2 linked regions of the Archangium violaceum genome follow. The protein of the gene in region 1 interacts with the protein of each later gene in a pairwise test. Links are inferred from orthologs where the notes say so. Each region holds a gene or a part of one and is shown on either strand. Other genes may lie near its edges.

Evidence for each region.
Region 2: the proteins of topA (region 1) and JRI60_RS01900 interact in binary tests that used the Escherichia coli proteins (3 or more experiments, as listed by UniProt). The link is inferred for Archangium violaceum from one-to-one orthologs.

Annotation. Positions count from the first base shown.
Region 1 is NZ_CP069396.1:8,216,812-8,220,282, reverse strand. What follows is about bases 97-3,234. They hold topA (type I DNA topoisomerase), read left to right. Parts: upstream 97-406; coding sequence 407-3,034; downstream 3,035-3,234. Other genes in these bases: JRI60_RS32715 (MotA/TolQ/ExbB proton channel family protein), read left to right, coding at 3,162-3,234; JRI60_RS32725 (DNA-processing protein DprA), read left to right, coding at 97-398. In the rest of the region: more of JRI60_RS32725, read left to right, coding at 1-96; more of JRI60_RS32715, read left to right, coding at 3,235-3,471. UniProt on the Escherichia coli protein: Releases the supercoiling and torsional tension of DNA, which is introduced during the DNA replication and transcription, by transiently cleaving and rejoining one strand of the DNA duplex.
Region 2 is NZ_CP069396.1:445,498-448,674, forward strand. Bases 161-3,004 are described here. They hold JRI60_RS01900 (YigZ family protein), read right to left. Parts: upstream 1,974-3,004; coding sequence 1,347-1,973; downstream 161-1,346. Other genes in these bases: JRI60_RS01890 (SDR family NAD(P)-dependent oxidoreductase), read left to right, coding at 161-798; JRI60_RS01895 (Uma2 family endonuclease), read left to right, coding at 708-1,340; JRI60_RS01905 (hypothetical protein), read right to left, coding at 1,998-2,477; gor (glutathione-disulfide reductase), read left to right, coding at 2,918-3,004. Also shown: more of JRI60_RS01890, read left to right, coding at 1-160; more of gor, read left to right, coding at 3,005-3,177.

The DNA of each region.
Region 1 (3,471 bases):
GGGCGGATTCCGGCAGCCTCTACACGGCGGAGGCGGGCCGGCTGCAGGGCAGGCCCGTGCTGGCCCTGCCCGGTGATGTATTGAACGAGGGAGCGGCTGGTTGCAACGCGCTCATCCGGGACGGACACGCCCGGGCGTGTCTCTCGGTTCAGGAAGTCTGGCGGGCCGTGGGCATCCACCCCGACAAGGCGGTGCCGCCAGGGGAGGGCTCCTCGTGGACGGAGCTCTCGGTGGAAGCGAGGGGGGCCTACCAGGTGTTGGACAGGGTTCCCAGGTCATTCGATGAGGTGCTGGCCGGCAGCCGGCTCTCGCCCGCGGTGCTCTCGAGCGCGCTGGTGGAGCTGGAGCTGTCTGGGCTCGTCATCCAGCATCCTGGAAGGTTGTACGAGAAGGTTTGAGGAGAATCATGGCGACGCGCACGAAGAAGACGGCAGGGGCGGGCGAGACGGAGGTCGAGGAGACGGCCACCGCCGAAACGGCCACCGCCGAGACGGCAGCCAAGAAGCCGGCGGCGCGCAAGAAGACGGCCGCCAAGAAGAAGACGGCCACCAAGAAGAAGGCCGCCGCCAAGAAGACGGCGGCCAAGAAGGCCTCCTCGCGCCGCAAGGGCGGTGACGGGGCCCTGGCCACCGTGGAGGCCTCCGCCGAGGACGCCGAGGGCACCGAGTCCCCCAGGCGCGGCAAGGGGCCGCACTACCTCGTGGTGGTCGAGTCGCCCGCGAAGGCGAAGACCATCAAGAAGTACCTGGGCTCCGGCTACACGGTGAAGGCCTCGGTTGGCCACATCCTCGACTTGCCCAAGAGCAAGATGGGCGTGGACATCGAGCACGACTTCGAGCCCCAGTACGAGGTCATCAAGGGCAAGGAGAAGGTGCTCGGCGAGCTGAAGAAGGCCGCCCAGGGCGTGGACAAGGTGTTCCTCGCGACGGACCCCGACCGCGAGGGCGAGGCCATCGCCTGGCACATCCACCAGCAGCTCGGCCACGAGAACGCCTACCGGGTGATGTTCAACGAGATCACCAAGAAGGCCATCCAGGAGGCCATCTCCCAGCCGCGCCACCTCAGCCAGGAGAACTACGACTCCCAGCAGACGCGGCGCATCCTGGACCGGCTGGTGGGCTATCAGATCTCCCCGCTGCTCTGGAAGAAGGTGCGCCGGGGTCTGTCCGCGGGCCGCGTGCAGTCGGTGGCCGTGCGCCTCGTCTGCGAGCGCGAGGACGAGATCAAGGCCTTCGTCCCGCAGGAGTACTGGACGCTGGACGCGCTGCTGGAGGGGCCCGCCGGACCGCCGCCCTTCAAGGCCAAGCTGTCCAAGGTGGACGGCAAGAAGGCCGACCTGAAGGACCGGGCCTCCACCGAGACGCTGGTGGAGGAGCTCAAGAGCGCCGCCTTCGTGGTGTCCAAGGTGGACAAGCGCGAGCGGCGCCGCAACGCGCCCGCTCCGTTCATCACCTCCAAGCTGCAGCAGGAGGCGGCCAACCGGCTGCACTTCACCGCCAAGAAGACGATGGCGCTCGCTCAGCGGCTCTATGAAGGCGTGCCGCTCGGCGAGGAGGGCCAGACGGCGCTCATCACGTACATGCGTACGGACTCCACCCGTCTGTCCGACGACGCGGTGACGGCGGTGCGCGGCTTCATCGGCAACACCTACGGCGCGGACTACGTGCCGGAGGCGCCCGTGGTGTACCGCACCAAGAAGGGCGCCCAGGACGCGCACGAGGCCATCCGTCCCACCTCGCTCGAGTACCCGCCCTCGAAGGTGAAGCCGTACTTCGACTCGATGAACGACGACATGGCCGCGGACATGTTCCGCCTGTACGAGCTCATCTGGAACCGCTTCGTGGCGTGCCAGATGATGCCGGCCGTGTATGACCAGACGAGCGCGGAGATCACCGCGGGCCGGGCCCTCTTCCGGGCCTCGGGCTCCACGCTGAAGTTCCCGGGCTACCTGGCCGTCTACGGCGCCACCCTCACCCCCGAGGAGGAGGCCGCCCAGGAGAAGGCGCGCGCCGCCGGCGAGGACACCGACGAGGACGGCGTGGGCGAGCTGCCCTCGCTCAACGACGGGGACAAGCTGGGCCTGCAGAAGCTGCTCGACGAGCAGCACTTCACCCAGCCCCCGCCGCGCTTCTCCGAGGCCACCCTGGTGAAGGAACTGGAGGAGCGGGGCATCGGCCGTCCGTCGACGTACGCCGCCATCCTCTCCACCATCCAGGAGAAGAAGTACGTGGAGAAGCTGGAGGGCCGCTTCCGTCCCACGGACCTGGGCGTCATCTGCAACGAGCTGCTCGTCAAGCACTTCCCCCACGAGCTGGACGCCGCCTTCACCGCCAGCATGGAGGAGAAGCTCGATCAGATCTCCGAGGGCGAGGCCAACTGGAAGGCCGTGCTCAAGGACTTCTACGCGCCCTTCAAGGAGACGCTCGAGAAGGCCGAAGCGGAGATGCGCGACGTCAAGCGCGAGGAGATCAAGACCGACGTGGCGTGCGAGAAGTGCGGCAACGTCATGGTGATCAAGTGGGGGAAGATGGGCCACTTCCTCGCGTGCTCGAACTACCCCGAGTGCAAGAACACCAAGGACTTCAAGCGCGACGCCGAGGGGAAGATCGTCATCATCGAGGAGGAGACGACCGACGAGAAGTGCGAGAACTGCGGCAAGCCCATGGTGGTGAAGCGGGGCCGCTTCGGTCGCTTCCTGGCGTGCTCGGGCTACCCCGAGTGCAAGACGTCCAAGCCCATCTCCATCGGCGTGAGCTGCCCGGACTGCAAGCAGGGCTACCTCACCGAGCGCCGCAGCGGGCGGGGGAAGATCTTCTTCGGCTGCAACCGCTACCCGGACTGCAAGTTCGCCGCCTGGGACCGGCCGCTTCCGGAGGCGTGCCCTCAGTGCCAGTCGCCCTACCTGCTGCAGAAGTACTCCAAGCGGGACGGCCCGTACGTGGCCTGCCCCAACAAGGAGTGCGACTACCGCCGGCAGATCGTCGAGCCGGAGGCCGCCGCGGCCACGGGCAGCACCGCTTCCTCGGCTGCCTGAAAGGCTGAAAGTCCAAGGATATCAGGGGCATGGCCTGCCCCTGGCTTGACACCCCAGCAGTGGGTCCTCTAGAAGTTCAGTGCCCGCCCCCAGGGCAGGCATGGTCGTCGAAAGGACCCACTTCGCGATGATTTCCATGGTGAGCGAGCTGCTGGACGTGGTGCTGACCCAGGCCCCGGCGGCAGCGGAGGCCGTGAAGGCGGCGCCGGCCAAGCTCGGCGTCGTGGACTCCACCATCAAGTTCTTCAAGGACGGCGGCCCGTTCATGTTCGTGAACCTGTTCTGGCTGGCCGCCGCGCTCGCGGTGGCCCTGGAGCGGATCGTCACGCTGATGTTCCGCTACAACCTCAACGCGCCCCCCTTCATGGAGCAGGTGACGAAGCTGGTGATGACCGGCAACGTGGACCGCGCCGTGAAGCTGTGCGCCGCCGCTCCCC
Region 2 (3,177 bases), 7.8 Mb from region 1 along the record:
CCCGGGGACGTGACGGTGCAGGGGGACGTGGACCAGGTGGTGCGCGAGTGCCTGGCGCACTACGGCCGGGTGGACATCCTGGTGAATGACGCGGGGGTGCAGTCCTACGGCCTGTTCGATGAGCTGCCGTGGGAGCACATCACCCGCATCTTCGACATCAACTGTTTTGGCTTCATGCGCTTCGCGCGGGCGGTGCTGCCGCATTTCCGGCAACAGGGCAGTGGCCACATCCTCAACATCCAGTCGATGTTGTCGAAGGGCTCGGCGCCGTTGTTGTCGGCGTACTCCGCGAGCAAGCACGCCACGCTGGGGTGGGCGAAGAGCCTGGAGATGGAGCTGGTGGGCTCGGGCATCCAGGTGTCGAACGTGCTGGTGCCGTCGGTGGCGACGAACATGTTCGCGCACGCGCCGACGATGTTTGGATTGGCGCCCAAGCCGGTGCCGCCGACGTATGACCCGGACGTGGTGGCGCGGGCGGTGGTGCGATGCGCGAGGAACCCGGGGAAGACCTCGGTGCCGGTGTTCCTGCAGGGCCGGCTGATGCTGTGGCTGAACGGTATCGCCCCGGGGGTGGGCAAGTTCATCATGGGGCGGTGGGGCGCGCGGATGCAGATGCGCGACGAGCCCGTCGAGCGGCCCGAGGGCAATCTCTTCCATGCCATCCCGCAGGGAGTGGGCCCCTATGGCCCGGTGCCGCCCACGCCGAAGTGGAAGCGCTACTCGATGGCGGCGGGCCTCGCGGCGCTGGCGGGTGGTGTGGTGCTGGGAGTGGCCGGGTTGGCGCGCGCGGCACGCTGAACGAGGGGCGGCACTACCTGGGGGAGATCATCGACGACGAGCTGTGGGCGTCCCCACGGCCGTCGACATGGAACCTGTGGGCCGTCTCGGTGCTCCTGGCGAAGCTGGGGAACACCTTCTGCTTCGGGACGCGAGGACCGGGCGGCTGGTGGCTCGTGAGAGAGCCCGAGTGGCACTTCGGCCAGCAGGTGCTGGTGCCTGACCTGGCGGGCTGGCGCCGAGAGAGGGCACCCGGGTTGTTCGAACGGGATGAGCCCTTCTTCGAGCTGGCTCCCGATTGGATCTGTGAGGTGTTGTCTCCCTCCACGGTCGCGCTGGATCGGGGGCGCAAGCTGTCCCTCTATCATCAGGAGGGTGTGAGCCACGCGTGGTTGTTGGACCCGCGAGCTCACACGTTGGAGATCTACCGTCGAGGATCGCGGGGATGGCAGCTCGCGGCGCATCACGGAGGCAAGGGGATTCCACGAAGTCGAGGGGGGCGCTCTGGTACCATGTCGGGCGGTCATGGCAAGTGTACCCACTACGGGGAGCAGGGAAGGTGAGCCTCGTCACTCCTCGGGGTCGAGCACTTCGAGCAGTACCTGCCCGTTCGTCAGGTCGAGCAGCGCGGCCTGGAACGCCTCGAGCCGGGTGACGGGAATCGCGAGTTGATAGCCCACGGTGGCGGCGTACTCCTCCGAGAGGGTCTCTGCCTCGTGGGCCGCGAGCATCCGGCGGACACCGTCGACGCTCGCGTACTCGAGCTCGATGCGCAGGCGGGCTTTGCGCACGCGCTCGGTGGTGGGGAGGTTCTCGAGCGCCTGCTGGACGCAGCCGGTGTAGGCCCGCACCAGTCCGCCCTTGCCCAGGAGCGTCCCGCCGAAGTAGCGGGTGACGACGACCGCGACATCTCCCACGCCGCTGTGGAGCAGTGCCGTCAGCATGGGCCGGCCCGCGGTCCCATGCGGCTCACCGTCATCGCTCATCCCCGCCATTCCGGTCGAACCGGGGGGACCTACGACGTACGCCCAGCAGTTGTGGTTGGCATCGGCGAACTCCTCGCGGACGCGGGTGATGAACGCCTTGGCCTCCTCCACCGTCGGAGCCGGGGCAACCGTGGTGATGAAGCGGCTGCGCTGGAGCTCCTGCTCCACCCGATGGAGTCGTGCTGGGACGAGGTAGCGTTTGCCTTCCATTCTCGATGTTGCTCGTAGCTCCGATCACTCGAACTTGTCGACCACCGTGACGGGGGCCGTCTTGGGCAGGGTGATGGCGCTGGGGGTGGTGCCCGCCTCGGCGTAGATGCCTCCCGGGGCCGAGGAGCCGAGCACCAGGCACACGGGATGGACCTGTCCATCCGGCAGGCGGGCCTGGGTGTAGTGGGCCTGGACCTTGCCCATGTCGATCCACAGCACTCCCTCGACGAGCGTCCCCGCGGGCAATCCTCCCACGTCGCTCTCGAGCCGGCTCGTGAGAGGGCCCTGGCGGTAGACGCCGTAGTCATCGGGGCCACCCGGCTGCGAGGACTCGAGCGTCAGGGTGCCCCGCTGCCCGGGCTCCACGCTCAACTTCTTCATGAGCGCGACGGTCTCGGGCGCACAGGTCTGCCTGGGGCCGGGAGTCCGGTCCTTGTTGAGCACGGTGCACGCCGTCAGCGCGATGGCGCCCATGGTGAGGCAGAGCTTGGAGAGTGTCCGCATGGAGCCTTCCTTGAGAGTCGCCATGCAGTACACCCGCGCGGCTCGCGGGGGCCGGAGTCCTTCGTGCCGCAGTCGTGCAACGGACGAAGCGCTACGCCTCGATCAGGGGCCGGCGATGGAGCGAGCCCCCATTGGCCGCTCCTCCGGACGTTTGCGGCGTTCACGGCTTCAACCTGGTGGCCGTGACCCTCCCTCCCTCTCCCTTTCGGGCACGGTGGTCCCGTGTATGCCCCCTCTCCCCCTGGGAGAGGGCTGGGGTGAGGGTCTTTCCCCGCCCCGAGACCGTGCGACCAGGCGTGTCCCGGTGGCTCCAGAGCGTCGGCTTCTGACCGGATGGGCTCATGGGGCGCGCGGAACGTGCTTCACGCAGCGGCATCTCGGGTTAACCCTCACCCCAGCCCTCTCCCAGGGGGAGAGGGGGCATACACAGAGGAGACGCGATGCCCCAGTACGACTTCGATCTGTTCACCATCGGCGCGGGCTCGGGCGGTGTGGCGGCGAGCCGCCGCGCGGGCTCGTACGGTGCACGCGTCGCCATCTGCGAGGACAACCGCATCGGTGGCACGTGTGTGCATCGCGGGTGTGTGCCCAAGAAGCTGCTCGTCTACGGAGCCCACTTCCGTCATGACTTCGAGGACGCGGCGGGCTTTGGCTGGTCCCTCTCCGAGCCCGGTTTCGACTGGAAGAAGCTCCAGGCGGC